DNA from 2 places in the Paraburkholderia sp. BR10923 genome. Region 1 is predicted to be linked to the other one. Evidence: riboswitches for the same ligand, from Rfam matches in the RefSeq annotation. Region 1 holds a riboswitch; the other holds the start of a gene.
What was found. A riboswitch is a leader RNA that binds a small molecule or an ion and turns the genes downstream of it on or off. The one in region 1 is predicted to bind thiamine pyrophosphate.

Region 1 (7,592 bases):
CCCTCGTCAGTCCAGTGCGTGGTCGGAATAAATGGTTGGCTGTCCTGTATGAATCGTCAGACGCATCATCGGACGCAACGCTCGCTTGCCGCTCACTTGCCGATCTGGTTACCGATGACACCGCCCACGGCCGCGCCGCCCAACGTCGACAAGCCGCTGCCGCCGATCGCCGCGCCGGCCGCGCCGCCGACACCCGCGCCGATCGCGGTATCGCGTGTGCGTGGGGACATGTCGCCGCATGCCGCCACACCCGCGACGAGCGCAAGCGCGACTGCGACCGTGCCAAGACGAGTACCGAGTTGACGGATCGATTTCATGATGCTGACTCCCTTCGTTGTTGGAAGTAGTTGTTTCTTTCTGTCAGCACACAACGTGCCTGCTCGACGCGGCGGAATAAAAAAAGCCCGCCATGCCGGCGGGCTTCGATACTGCAGGGCGCTAGGTCGCGCGCGCGTCGCGCAAGCCGCTTATTGCCGCTGATAAATCTCCGCGCCTTGCTTCATGAATTCGATCGACTTGACTTCCATGCCTTTCTGCAGCGCTTCGTTATCGCTGACGCCCTGTTGCGCGGCGAACTCGCGCACGTCCTGGGTGATCTTCATCGAGCAGAAGTGCGGGCCGCACATCGAGCAGAAATGCGCGACCTTGGCCGAATCCTTCGGCAGCGTCTCGTCGTGGAATTCGCGCGCCTTGTCCGGGTCGAGACCGAGATTGAACTGGTCTTCCCAGCGGAATTCGAAGCGTGCCTTCGACAGCGCGTTGTCGCGTACCTGCGCGCCCGGATGACCCTTCGCGAGGTCCGCTGCGTGCGCCGCGAGCTTGTACGTGATGATGCCGGTCTTCACGTCGTCCTTGTTCGGCAGACCGAGGTGTTCCTTCGGCGTCACGTAGCACAGCATCGCGGTGCCGAACCAGCCGATCATCGCGGCGCCGATGCCCGACGTGATGTGGTCGTAGCCCGGCGCGATGTCGGTGGTCAGCGGCCCGAGCGTGTAGAACGGCGCTTCGTCGCACCAGTCGAGCTGCAGGTCCATGTTCTCCTTGATCAGCTGCATCGGCACATGGCCCGGACCTTCGATCATCACCTGCACGTCGTGCTTCCATGCGATCTGCGTGAGCTCGCCGAGCGTCTTCAGCTCGCCCAGTTGCGCTTCGTCGTTCGCGTCGTAGATCGAGCCGGGACGCAGGCCGTCGCCGAGCGAGAAGGCCACGTCGTAGGCCTTCATGATTTCGCAGATCTCTTCGAAGTGCTCGTACAGGAAGCTTTCCTTGTGATGCGCGAGACACCACTTCGCCATGATCGAGCCGCCGCGCGACACGATGCCGGTCATCCGGTTCGCGGTGAGCGGCACGTATTGCAGACGCACGCCCGCGTGGATCGTGAAGTAGTCGACGCCCTGCTCAGCCTGTTCAATGAGGGTGTCGCGGAAGATTTCCCACGTCAGATCTTCGGCCTTGCCGTTGACCTTTTCGAGCGCCTGGTAGATCGGCACCGTGCCGATCGGCACCGGGCTGTTGCGGATGATCCATTCGCGCGTTTCATGAATGTGCTTGCCGGTCGACAGATCCATCACCGTGTCGCCGCCCCAGCGGATCGCCCACGTCATCTTGTCGACTTCCTCGCCGATGGAGGAGGTCACCGCCGAGTTGCCGATGTTCGCATTGACCTTCACGAGGAAGTTGCGGCCGATGATCATCGGCTCGCTCTCCGGATGATTGATGTTGTTCGGGATGATCGCGCGGCCGCGCGCGATTTCCTCGCGCACGAATTCCGCGGTGATTTCGCTGAGACCGTTCGGACCGAACGCGCTCGCGCCGAATGCCTGGCCGGGGTGCTGGCGGCCCATCATCGCGGCGAGCTTCGCGCCGTTCGGGCCGCTCGCCTTCAAGGTCTCCAGATACTCGGCACGACGCTGGTTCTCGCGAATCGCGATGTATTCCATTTCCGGCGTGATGATGCCTTGCTTCGCGTAGTGCATCTGCGTCACGTTCTTGCCGGCGATCGCGCGGCGCGGCGTGCGATGCAGGCCCGGGAAACGCAGCTGCGCGGTGGCCGGATCGGCGGCGCGCTCGCGGCTGAAGCTGCTCGACAGACCGGTCAGCGGCTCGGTGTCGCCGCGCTCCTCGATCCACGCCTGACGCAGCGCGGGCAGACCCGCGCGGATGTCGATCTTCGCGTCCGGGTCGGAGTAGGGGCCCGACGTGTCGTACACGTAGATCGGCGGATTCTTTTCGCCGCCGAAGCTGTCGGGCGTGTCTGCCTGCGAGATTTCGCGCATCGGCACGCGGATGTCGGGGCGCGAGCCGGTCACGTAGACCTTGCGCGAATTCGGCAGCGGCGCGACGGCGGCCTCGTCCACATGGGCTTCGGCGGAAATAAACTTCGGATTGGCGTTCATGTAAGTCTCCGTACAAAGTGGGGCGGCTAAGCAGGAGACTGAGATGGAAGTGGTCGGAAATCGCTAAGAGGTGACGCTGTTGAGGCTGGTGCGAGATCCGTACGCTTCCCTGCGCTGGCATTATCCAGATCAGGTTCAAAGGGTATTTCTCACCCACGCAACACGGACCTCCAGCTCCGCGCTACGCAGGACCCCCGCGTTAGCAGCGCACACGATACACCGCCCGCCCGCGGTTTGGCAACCTGTCTGAGTGATTCAAAAAACTGGTCCAGATGAATCCAGACATCTCCTATGCTAATTTCGAGACCGCATCAGACAGGGCAATTTACAGCAATTGAACAGCCGGCTTACAGCGAAAAATCGTCGGCGGCTTCGGGCTGATACAGAATTTTGTCGATCTTGAGCACTTGCTGATCGCCGCTGGGTGGCGTAAAGCTGATGCTCTCGCCGCGGCGCGCGCCGAGCAGCGCGAGGCCAGCCGGCGAGAATACGTTCAGCCGCCCTTGCGCGAAATCGGCGTTGGGCGGATAGACGACGGTCCACGTCATTTGTTCGCCGCTCGCCGAATCGATCAGCGTTGCTTGCGAGTTCATCGTGACGACGTCGGCCGGGATGTCGTGCGAGTCGACGATTACCGCACGTTCGAGCACGTCGTCGAGCATGTGCTGCAGCTTGGCGTTGGCGGCCGCATGTTTCTCGAGGCGGGTCACGTCGAGTTCGGTCAGATAGCAGGTTTTGATCTTCTTCATCATCAGGACTCCGATAAGGCGGTGAAGGATGGCCGCGTGCGACGATCCCATGCGGGTGGTCGGCGGATGAGTGCGAATGGGAAAGCCCGGAGCCCGGCGACGCGGCCCCCGGATATCGGCAGGCTACGTCAGCGAGGGCGCCGGGCGGCGTGAAGCGGGAGCATTCGGGACGTCTCGCCGGTGCCGTGCGGCGCGACGCCCGCGCGCGCGCAGCCGCCTGCGCGGCATGGGCGCAAGCGGGCGAGAGCACGGAAAGTCGGACGACGCAGCGAAGTCACGGGCAAAACGACCAGGTGATGGGAATAGCGAACGGCAGGTTGCCGCGCAGCAAAACGTGAAGCCCGCGACACCAGCGACGAAAGCTTGATGTTAGCACGCTGTCTCGGGCACTTCCGTTGGCGACATCGCGCTCCGTCGATCGGCCGTCTTTGTGCGGTGCCAGAAGAAAGCGACCTGATCCGCATTGCGTTCAAGCCAGTCAAAGGATTGCCGTTAAACAAAGTGCAGCGAAGGCCGCACTCCAGCGAAGCGATTCGCGGGATGGCGCGAGAATGGCGCGACGCGATTCGCGCCGATTGACAGAGAGGTGCACATGAAAGCGGAAACAATGCGGTGGCGAACGTTCGGTCGCACAGCCGCGGTGGTGGCATTGCTTGCCGCGCCGCTGGCGGCGCCGGCGGCATCGGCGGTGACGGGCGGCGTGATCCGGTTCGTGGGGATGATCGTCGCACCGCCGCTGCAGATCAGCGCGGATACGGCGCCCACTGGCATCGCCGTCGATAGCGCGAGCGTGGCCGGTCAGCGCTTCTCGCGCACGGTGACGTTCAGCGCGCCGCCGGGCGTCGTCAGCGGGGCCGATGTCGCGCTCGAAGTGAACGGCGGTACGCAGTCGCGCGATCGGGTGGCAGCGCGTTTCGTCGATGGCGCCGGGCACGGCGTGCTGGCCCGCGACGGCCACTACGCGGTCGATCGCACGGGCGGGGTGCTGTCGCTGAACGCGCGGCGCACCGATACGGACACGCGCGTGACGGTAGTGGTCAGTTACGACTGAGTCGCGGCGAGCCTTGGCTCGCTACCCATGCCGGAAAAAAATTAAAAGAGGCTTGTCATAACCGGCCGCGCGGTTCGACAAACGTGCAGATTACGATCGGAGCACGTCATGTCGACCGCGCACAATCGCTCGCTACTTCAGCGCTTTGCGACTTTTTCCAGGGCCGCCGCCGGCCTCGCGCTCGTTGTGCTGAGCGCTTCGGGCATCCGTGCGGCCGATGCGGCCGGGCCCCTATGCGCGACGCACAGCCCCGCGCACCGGTTAGCGCTCGTCGAGCTGTACAGCAGCGAGGGCTGCGATAGCTGCCCGCCCGCCGACCGTTGGCTCGGTCAATGGAAAAGCAACGGCGTCGCCCACGGCATCGTGCCGCTCGCACTGCACGTCGACTACTGGAACAGCCTCGGCTGGAGCGACCGGTTTTCCCAGCATCGCTTCACCGAACGTCAGGAGACGCTGACGCATCTCGCGGGCGCGCACACGATCTATACGCCGGAAGTGTTCGTCGCGGGCCGCGAGTTGCGCGACTGGTCGCAACGCGACAGTTTCGAGCGCCGCATCGACGAGCTCGTCGCCGCACCCGCGCAGGCCAATGTCGCGCTCGCGCTGAGCCCGCGTGCGCCCGGCGCGTTCGATGTCGATGCGCAGTTCAGCACGACGGCAGCCGCCATCACGGGTCCGTCGAGCGCCTATGTTGCGGTCTACGAGAACGCGCTGACGACGCAGGTCGGCGCGGGCGAAAACCGCGGCGCGACGCTGCATCACGAACGGGTCGTCCGTGCCTGGTTCGGGCCCGTGCCACTCGTCGCCGGTCACGCGCGGATTCGTCAGGACATCGCTCTACGCGAAGCGAGCGTCGACGCGAAAGCCGATCCGATCGACAACGCCGCCGACCGCTTCGGCGTGGTCGCGTTCGTCGAAAACGACGCGAGCGGCGATGTGCTGCAAGCGGCCGATCTTCCCGCGTGCCGTTGATCGACATCGCACGCGCCGCATTCTCTACCGCTGCCCGAGGAGAGCCGCCATGTCCACACCCACACCGCACGCCTTGCGCCCCGGCGCGCCCTCCGCGCCAGCCGCACCCAAGCGCGGCGTCATTCACCCGCTGTGGCTGCGCATCACGCATTGGCTGAACGCGCTCGCGGCGATCGTGATGATGCTGTCGGGCTGGCGCATCTACGACGCGTCGCCGATCTTCACGGCGTTCAGCTTTCCGACCGCGATCACGCTGGGCGGCTGGCTCGGCGGCGCGCTGCAATGGCACTTCGCGGCGATGTGGCTGCTGGTGTTCAACGGCCTCGTGTATATCGCGCTGAATCTCGCGAGCGGGCGTTTCCTGCGCAAGTTCCTGCCGCTGACGCCGCGCGCGGTGCTGCGCGATTTCATCGCCGCGTTGCGCGGGAAGCTGTCGCACGACGATCTGCGCGTCTATAACGCGGTGCAGAAATTCGCCTACCTGTTCGCGATCGCCGATCTGATCGTGCTGGTGCTCTCGGGGCTCGCGATCTGGAAGTCGGTGCAGTTTCCGCTGCTGCGTGACCTGATGGGCGGCTACGACAACGCACGCGTCGTGCACTTCATCGCGATGTCGCTGCTGGCCGCGTTTCTTGCGGTGCATCTGGCGATGGTCGCGCTCGTGCCGCGGTCGTTGCTCGCGATGCTGCGCGGACGTTGAGCCGCGGCTGCTCACGGCCATCCCGATATTCACGCTCATCGACGCGCCACCCGAACCCCCTATGGATACCGAATCATGAACAAGCCGATCGACAAACCAGCAGACCAACCCACGCAGCGTGTTGGCCACACGCTCGACCGCGCATCGATCCTGCTCGATGTGAAGCGCGAACTCGCGATGCCGTCGCGCCGCCTGTTCGGCAAGCAGCTATTGACGCTCGGCGGTCTATCGATGCTGAGCGGCTGCTCGCTGACCGACGACGCTTCCGTGAACCGCTTCCTCACCGCCGTGTCGCGGCTGAACGATCGCGCCCAGGCCGCGCTGTTCGACCCCAAGCAGCTCGCGCCGACCTACACGGAAGCGCAGATCACGCGACCGTTTCCCTTCAACGCGTACTACGGCATCGACGACGTGCCGCACGTCGACGGCTCCGATTATCAGCTGAAGCTGAGCGGGCTCGTGACCGGCAAGCGCGTGTGGACGCTGCCCGAACTGTACGCGCTGCCGCATGCCGAGCAGATCACGCGGCATATCTGCGTCGAAGGCTGGAGCGCGATCGGCCGCTGGGGCGGCACGCCCTTCGGCGATTTTCTGCGGCGTGTCGGCGCGGATACGACGGCGAAGTACGTCGGCTTCAAATGCGCGGACGACTACTACGAAAGCATCGACATGCCGACCGCATTACATCCGCAAACGCTGCTGACGTTTTCTTACGACGGCGAGCGACTACCCGCGAAATACGGCTACCCGATGAAGCTGCGCATGCCGACCAAGCTCGGCTACAAGAATCCGAAGCACATCGTCGAGATATTCGTCACCAATACGTATCCCGGCGGCTATTGGGTCGACCAGGGCTACAACTGGTTCGGAGGCTCCTGACGCATGCGGGCGCACGCGCGGTTGCGGCAGCGGCTTCGGAAGCACGCCGGCACGGGCCGGTTTCGATTCATCCACCACCAACGGAGTCATCCCATGAAGAAGATTGCAATCACCACGATCGCACTGCTGATGCTGGCAAGCGGCGGCGCCGCATTCGCGCAGGCAAGCGGCGCGATGTCGAACGATGCGATGTCGAAAGACGCGATGTCGAAAGATTCGATGTCCAAAGACAGCATGTCGAAGGACAGCATGAAAAAGGACGCAATGAAACACGATTCGATGAAAAAGGGCGGCGGCGCGATGGGCATGAAGCACGAGGCGTCGGGCGCGATGGGCAACTGAGTCGGCGCCAGGGTGCTTAGCGATCCTGCCGATGCGCGGAGCATCGAACGGATTCGACACCGAATGCAAGCCGGGGATGCGTCCCCGGCTTTTCTGTTGCGGGAACACCAAAAAGTTACGATTCTGTCGCGCGGCGCACTCGGCGCTTACTGCATAATGCGTTGCGCGCCGTGGCTTTCGCCCGCGGCGTCGCCGCGCATCGCGGCCGCGTTGCATGGGGTCGTTTTGACCGATTCCGCCGCCACAGCCGTTTCTGGCGCTTCCTGCGCCGCCCATCGTCTTACTGTTCCACCGACATGTCCGCCAGCCTCACCCGTCAGACCGCATCGCCGATGCGGTGCCCGCCATCCCGTCCGAAAGGCATCGACGCAGGCGCGGCGCCTCGCGGGCATCGAGCGCAGCGCGCGGGTCGAGTGGCGACGGCGGGCTGAACGCATGTCGCTGCAACGCTCGGTTTTTTCTCCGTCTGGCTGGCCGCTGCGTCTGCCGCAGTCGCGCAA
Region 2 (7,592 bases), on a different contig from region 1:
TGCGCGGCCTTAGCTGAACATCAGTGCGGTCAACAGGAAGTCGAGCCCGAGCACCGCGAGCGACGCGTACACGACCGTGCGGGTCGTCGCGCGCGACACGCCTTCCGGCGTCGGCTTTGCCTCGTAGCCCTGAAACAGCGCGACGAAGGTCACCGCGAGACCGAACACCACGCTCTTGACGACCCCGGCGCCGACATCGCGCCACACGTCGACGCCACTTTGCATCTGCGACCAGAACGCGCCGGCATCGACGCCGATCAGCAGCACGCCCACCACGTAACCGCCCAGCACACCGACCGCGCTGAAGATCGCCGCGAGGATTGGCATCGAGATAATGCCGGCCCACAGGCGCGGCGCGATCACGACTTTGACCGGATCGACGGCCATCATTTCCATCGCGGTGAGCTGCTCGCCGGCCTTCATCAGGCCAATTTCGGCGGTCAGCGACGTGCCCGCGCGCCCGGCGAACAGCAGCGCGGTCACGACCGGCCCGAGCTCGCGCACCAGCGACAGCGCGACCAGTAACCCGAGCGCCTGCTCGGAGCCATAACGGTTCAGCGTGTAATAGCCCTGCAGCCCGAGCACGAAGCCGACGAACAGTCCCGACACCGCGATGATCACGAGCGAATAATTACCGACGAAGTGGATCTGCTTCGTGACAAGACGCGGACGGCGCAGCAGCGGGAAAATTTCGAGCACGAGCCGCAGGAAGAAGCGCGTCGCGTAGCCGGCGGTGCCGAGCCCGGTGATGACCGAGCGACCGATCGTACTGATCATGACTGGCCTCCGCCGATGCCGAAGTCCGCCGCGAGCGGCGTCTGCGCCGGATAGTGGAATCTGAACGGGCCGTCCGGCGCGCCGTCGATGAACTGCCGCACCGTCGGGTCGGTCGACGCGCGCAGCTCGTCCGGCGTGCCTTCGGCGAGCACCCCGCCGCTGGACAGGAAGTACACGTAATCGGCGATCGCGAACGATTCCGGCACATCGTGCGTGACGAGAATCGACGTCGCGCCGAGCGCCTGGTTCAGCGTGCGGATCAGATTTGCGGTGATGCCGAGCGAGATCGGGTCGAGGCCGGCGAACGGTTCGTCGTACATCATCAGTTCGGGATCGAGTGCGATCGCGCGCGCGAGCGCCACGCGCCGCGCCATGCCGCCCGAAATCTCCGACGGCAGCAAATCGCGAGCGCCGCGCAGGCCGACCGCGTTGAGCTTCATCAGCACGAGGTCGCGCAGCAGTTCTTCGGGGAGATCGGTGTGCTCGCGTAGCGAAAAGGCGACGTTCTCGAACACCGACATGTCGGTGAACAGCGCGCCGAACTGGAACAGCATGCCCATCTTGCGGCGCAGCGCGTAAAGGCCTTCGCGCGTCTGCCCGCCGATGTCCTGGCCATGGAACAGCACCTGGCCGCGTTGCGCGCGCACGAGGCCGCCGATCAACCGCAGCACCGTGGTCTTGCCGCAACCCGAGCCGCCCATGACCGCGACGACCTGACCGCGGCGAAAGCGCAGATTCAGATTCGACAGGACGAGCCGGTCGCCGTAACCGAAGTCGACGTCGCGCAGCTCGAGTATGGTCTCGGGGGAGGAAGGCACCAAACTGACAATCCTTTTACACGGAAGGCCGAATTATAGGGCCATCATGCAAAAGCTGCCTTGAGGTGCCCCGTTCCTTGACTATGCCTGACGATTATTGCGTAAACGTGTGTTGCAGCGCAGAAACCGCGGCGGCTGGGTCGGCCGCTTCGGTGACCGCGCGCACCACCGCCGCGCAGCCGACGCCGGTCGCGAGCACCTCCGGCAGCACCTGCAGATCGATCCCGCCGATCGCGACGAGCGGCACCACACCGTCGAGCAGCCGCACATAGCGTGCGAGGCGTCGCAAGCCCTGCGGCGCGGTCGGCATGACCTTGGTCGTGGTCGGGAACACCGCGCCCAATGCAATGTAACTCGGACGAAAATGCAGCGCCTTCAGCATCTCGTAGAAGCCGTGCGTGGACAAGCCCAGACGGATGCCCGCGTCGGCCAGCGCGGACAGATCCGCTGTATGAACGTCTTCCTGGCCGAGGTGCACGCCGTACGCGCCCGCCTCGAGCGCCGCCTGCCAATGATCGTTGATGAACACCTGCGCGTCGTGCGCGCGGCCGGCGACCACACAGCGGGCGATCTCGCGCTTCAGTTCGTCGGCGGGTTCGGCCGACTTGCGGCGCAACTGCACCGTCTTCACGCCGTAGCCGACCACCCGTTCGACCCAGTCCGCGGTCGGCAGTACCGGATACAGGCCGAGCTTGTCGGGGCAGCGCGGGAACGCCTTGGCGGGTGCCAGCGGCAGATCGGCAAGGCGCGGAAAGCGGCCGAGGTCGGACGGGAAAGCGTCGTCGGCGCGGGTCTCGTCGCCGTCGCGCCACGCGAGCGCGAGCACCAGCGCGTCGTGCGGATCGAAACCGCAGTCGAGGAACGCGGCCAGCGCGGGAATCCAGTCTTCCGCCAGATGGCCTTCGAGGCCGTATTTCTCACCGCCCAGATGCAGCGTCGCACGGTTTTCCGCAGCGACGATCACGCCCGCGCCCCGCGTCAGCCAGCGCGCGATCTGCTCGCCGTGCTGCTGCGCGTCGGCGATCACGATCAGGTCGCCACCGTTCGGTTCGTCCGGCGCGGTCAGGCAGATGCGCCACGGCGCGTGGGTCGGCGGCCAGTCGCCAAGCCGCGCGCGGATGCGCTCGGCGGCTTCGATGAGTTCGTCGGCCGTCGGCCAGAACAGATCGCGGTCCTTCAGCGTCAACGACTGCGTCATGCCGCACCTCCATCCTGATGCCAGAACGGCATGCCGACCACCGGCGTGCTCGCGTGCGCACTCTCGCGCTCGGCCATCGGGCCCGCGAGATACGCCTGCCGGCCCGCCTCGACGCCCAGCGCGAACGCGCGCGCCATCGCGTCGGGGTGCGTCGCCTGCGACACCGCCGTATTCAGCAGCACGCCGTCGAAGCCCCACTCCATCACCTGGGCCGCATGCGACGGCACGCCGAGCCCGGCATCGACGATCAGCGGCACGTCCGGCAGCCGCTCGCGCAATACGCGCAGCCCGTACGGATTGATCACGCCCTTGCCGGTGCCGATCGGCGCGCCCCACGGCATCAGCGCCTCGCAGCCGGCGTCGAGCAGACGGCGGCCGATCACCAGATCTTCGGTGCAGTACGGCAGCACCTTGAAGCCATCCTTGACGAGCCGCGCGGCGGCTTCGATCAGGCCGACCGGGTCGGGCTGCAGCGTGTAGTCGTCGCCGATCAGTTCGAGCTTGATCCACTCGGTCTCGAAGATTTCGCGCGCCATATGCGCGGTCGTCACCGCTTCACCGACGCTCAGGCAGCCCGCCGTATTCGGCAGCAGCGGCACGCCGTGGCGCTTGAGCAGATCGAAGAAGCCGGCTTCCGCGTTGCCCTCGTTCATCTGACGGCGCAGCGCGACGGTGACCATGCCGGGGCGCGCGGCGTCGATCGAATCGGACAGCGATTGCAGCGACGGGTAGCGCGACGTGCCGAGCAGCACGCGGCTTGCGAAAGTTTGACCGTATAGGGTCAGCGCGTCGGCGCTCTCGTGAGAAGTCATTTGCATCATCCTGGTTTGCCGTCGCGGCTAGAACCGACCGCGTGACGGCAATGGGTTTTCGGCGACGGTTGTTGCATTCGGTAAGCAGCAGGCTGGCGCGAGCGCGCTCAGCCGCCCGCGACCGGCTGCACGACGTCGAGCCGATCGCCCGTTTGCAGCGCGCGCGCCGCATGCTGCGCACGCGCGACGAAATCGCCGTTGAGCGCGACCGCGAACGGCGGACGCGCGCCAAAGGCGGCAAGCGCATCGGCGACAGTCGCGCCCTCGGGCAGCGACAACGGCTTCTGATTGATATGAATGTCCATGGTGTTCGAATACGGTTCAATCGATGGCGCAAGCGGCATCGCGTGCGGCACGTTTGCCGCTACGCTCAGGCCGGCTCATGCGCGAAATACTGTTGGAACAGCTCGCTCCAGCGTGCGTCGCGCCGCCAGCCGGCGAATGCGTCGGCGTCCCGGACGCGGCCGTCGAGCAGCGCGCTCGCGAAGCGCACGGCTTCGTCGGCGACTTCCGGCGCGATCATAAAGCCGTGCCGATACAGGCCGTTCACGCGCAACGTGCGCGCGCCGTCCCAAAGCAGCGCGGGACGGTGATCGGGCAAGGTCGGCCGGCACTGCGAATTCAGCTCGAGGATGCGCGCCTCGCCGAAGCCCGGATGCACCGAGAACGCCGCGCTCAGCAACTCGAGCGCCGAACGCACGCTGACGGGCGACATGTCCTCGCCCTCCACCTCGGTCGCGCCGATCACGTAGAGGCCGTTCTGCTTCGGCGCGATATACAGCGGGTAGCGCGGATGCAGCAGCCGCACCGGGCGAGTCAGCTGCAGGTGAGGTGCATGCACCCGCGCAACTTCACCGCGGATGCCGCGCAGCGTCGGCAGCACAGGCTTTGCGCCGAGCCCGCGGCAATCGATCGTGATACCGGCGTCGGGCAGCGACGCGTCGTCAATCGGCGTGTTCCAGTGCGTGTCGACGCCGCGCTCGGCAAGCCCCGCGGCGAGCGCGGACAGCACCTGGCGGTTGTCGAGCTGGCCCTCGCGCGGCAGTAGCCAGCCCTGACTGAAGCGGCCGGCCAACGCGGGTTCGGCGGCGCCGAGCTGCGCGCCCGAAAGCGCGACGAAGCCGCCGTCGAGCAACTCGGCCGGCGCGTTCGCGCGCACGCGGCGCTCGAACAGCGGCGCCTCCGTGCGATCCGCGTGATGCCAGACGACGAGCGTGCCGTTGCGCTGGAAAAACACCGGCTCCGGCAGTTCGGCGAGCACGCGCGGCCAATTTTCGAGCGAACTCGCACCGAGCCGCGTGATCAGCAGCTCGGCGCTGGCGGCTTCTGCCAGCGGCGCGAGCATCGCCGCGGCGACCCACGCGGCAGCTTGCGAGCCGGCGGCATCGCCGCGCTCATAGAGCGCCACGCGATGTCCGTCGCCCGCGAGGCGCCACGCGACCAGCCGGCCGCACAAACCGCCGCCGAGCACGGCGAAATCAGGTCGAGCGGAATGGCTCATCGCGCCCGCTCCGTTTGACAGCGGCGGGCGAAACCAAAGCGGCACGGCACGCCGGAGCCGGCGTGACGAAGAGAAAGATGCATGTCTGAAGAATAGGCGGTCATCGAGTCCTTTCCGTACGGCCAAAAACGCACGTACCCAGGACGAAACCGGCGGGTGAAGCCGGCCGGTCACGGCGTGTGCATGTGAGCTGCGCTCGCCGCCCGGCGGGGAATGGAAGACGGTTGCTTCCGGAAACTTCCCGCGCCGGTATTACCCGGATCGGGTGCAAAGGGTCTCTCTCAGCCTCGCCGCCCCGGCATGAAAATCATGCCGCCTGTGGGCGAAGCACCCCTGTTTCGTCGCAGGTCATTAGACCATAAAAGGCGCGGCGCCCGCAAACCAGCGGTCCGCCGTCGCTGCCGCGATTTTGATCTGGCACCGTCTAGCGAGATGGCGATGCGAAGCGGCCCGGCGCTCTGGCACAATGCCGTGACCGGTGCCGAAAAAACGCGGCGCGCGCGGCACTCGTGGCCGCATGCGTGGCGGCGGCATCCCGGCGGACGCCGGCCCCGAAAAATTAATTTTCGCTTAAGGGCGTCACGCCAGAATCGGGCGCCCGTCCGGACTCGCGTTCATCGAGCGCGAGGGCGCGATGCCCGGCCAGGTATCGCAGACCCGCCTCAGCCACGGCCTCGCAAAGGGCCGGCTGTCAGCGGGATCGCCCGACATGGGTCAACCAGATCGGACCCGTACGCCGCCGGAATGCACTTCGGGTCAGCACTTCATCAGGACGCTCATGACACCACATACTTCCGCCAGCCCCGCGCTGCCGTCCGACGAAAAGGTCTCCGCCTGGAGCCTGATCAAGCCTTACTGGGTTTCCGAGGAACGAGGCATCGCATGGGCGCTGCTCGTCGCGATCATCGTGATGAACCTGATCGTCGTCTGGATCAACGTGCGCTTGAACCGCTGGAGCGCAGACTTCTACAACGCGCTGCAGCAGAAGAACGTCCACGACTTCCCGCATCTGCTGATGATTTTTACCGGACTCGCGTTCGGCTTCATCATCCTCGCCGTGTATGGACGCTATCTGCGTCAGATGCTCGGCTTCCGCTGGCGCCAGTGGCTGACCACGCGCTACCTGAACGAGTGGCTCAACGACAGCGCGTTCTACCGCATCGAGCGCGACCGCCTCGCCGACAACCCCGACCAGCGGATCAGCGACGACCTGCAGTCGTTCGCGACCACCACGCTGTCGCTGACGCTCGATCTGCTGTCGACCGTCGTCACGCTGGTGTCGTTCATCACGATCCTGTGGACGCTCGCGGGCGCGCTGAGTATTTCGCTCGGCGGCATGCCGCTGCATATCCCCGGCTATATGGTTTGGGCCGCCGCGCTGTATGCGGTGGTCGGTTCGCTCGTTATGCAGAAGGTCGGCCATCCGCTCGTGTCGATCAACTATCAGGCGCAGAAAGTCGAGGCGGATTTCCGTTTCGGTCTGATCCGGCTGCGTGAGAACGCCGAGCAGATCGCGTTCTACAACGGCATGGAAACCGAGAAGACGAACGCGCGCACGTTGTTCGGCCGCATCCGCGACAACTGGTGGCAGGTGATGAAGTACACGAAGCGCCTGACCTTCGTGCTGAGCTTCTACGGCCAGATCGCGATCATTTTCCCGATCGTCGTCGCCGCGCCGCGCTACTTCGCGGGCGCATTCACGTTCGGCGTGCTGATGCAGATTTCGAGCGCGTTCGGCACCGTCAGCGATTCGTTCTCGTGGTTCATCAACAGTTATACGAGCCTCGTCGAATGGCGCGCGACCGTGAACCGGTTGCGCGAATTCAAGCGCGTCGTGCATTCGCCGCGTCTGAAGGAATCGGTGTCGCCGGCCACGGAACACGGCGGCATCAATCTGCATTTCGTCGACAGCAACTCGCTTACCACCGACAGCCTCACGCTCGCGCTGCCCAATGGCAACCCGCTGTCGCGCATCCGCGATATCGCGATCCGGCCGGGCTCGCGCTGGCTCGTGCGCGGTCCGTCGGGCGCCGGCAAGAGCACGCTGATGCGCGCGCTCGCGGGTCTGTGGCCATTCGGCGACGGCTCGATCGACGCGCCGGTGAACGCGCGCATGATGTTCATCCCACAGGTCAGCTACATGCCGATCGGCACGCTGAAGGCCGCGCTCGCGTATCCGTCGGCGGCGGACACCTATGGCGACGACGAATGCCGCGACGCGCTCATCACCTGCCATCTGTCGGAATACGCAGACCGTCTGCAGGAAACGGGGCATTGGACCCGCGTGCTGTCGCCGGGTGAGCAGCAGCGCTTCGCCGCCGCGCGCGTGCTGCTGCACAAGCCGGACTACCTGTTCCTCGACGAAGCGACCAGCGCGCTCGACGCGGAAAACGAGGCGCGGCTCTATCGACTGTTCACCGAGAGGCTGCCGAAGGCGGCGATCGTCAGCGTCGCGCATCGCGAATCGCTTGCTGCGTTCCATGACG

Region 2: linked by a shared signal. The riboswitch ahead of AB3X94_RS31290 (FAD-dependent oxidoreductase) and the one ahead of thiC (phosphomethylpyrimidine synthase ThiC) in region 1 are both predicted to bind thiamine pyrophosphate.

The regions. Positions count from the first base shown of each region.
Region 1 is NZ_JBFPKO010000001.1:310,071-317,662, forward strand. Features, by position in the region: gene AB3X94_RS01420 (glycine zipper 2TM domain-containing protein) at 93-317, opposite strand; gene thiC (phosphomethylpyrimidine synthase ThiC) at 468-2,399, opposite strand; TPP riboswitch at 2,488-2,605, opposite strand; gene AB3X94_RS01430 (GreA/GreB family elongation factor) at 2,747-3,151, opposite strand; gene AB3X94_RS01435 (hypothetical protein) at 3,741-4,199, shown strand; gene AB3X94_RS01440 (DUF1223 domain-containing protein) at 4,308-5,171, shown strand; gene AB3X94_RS01445 (cytochrome b/b6 domain-containing protein) at 5,221-5,871, shown strand; gene AB3X94_RS01450 (molybdopterin-dependent oxidoreductase) at 5,947-6,750, shown strand; gene AB3X94_RS01455 (pentapeptide MXKDX repeat protein) at 6,844-7,092, shown strand; gene AB3X94_RS01460 (EamA family transporter) at 7,528-7,592, shown strand, end outside.
Region 2 is NZ_JBFPKO010000022.1:77,374-84,965, forward strand. Features, by position in the region: gene mlaE (lipid asymmetry maintenance ABC transporter permease subunit MlaE) at 10-777, opposite strand; gene AB3X94_RS31270 (ABC transporter ATP-binding protein) at 774-1,595, opposite strand; gene thiE (thiamine phosphate synthase) at 1,690-2,793, opposite strand; gene AB3X94_RS31280 (thiazole synthase) at 2,790-3,605, opposite strand; gene thiS (sulfur carrier protein ThiS) at 3,713-3,910, opposite strand; gene AB3X94_RS31290 (FAD-dependent oxidoreductase) at 3,976-5,106, opposite strand; TPP riboswitch at 5,328-5,451, opposite strand; gene AB3X94_RS31295 (ABC transporter ATP-binding protein/permease) at 5,885-7,592, shown strand, end outside.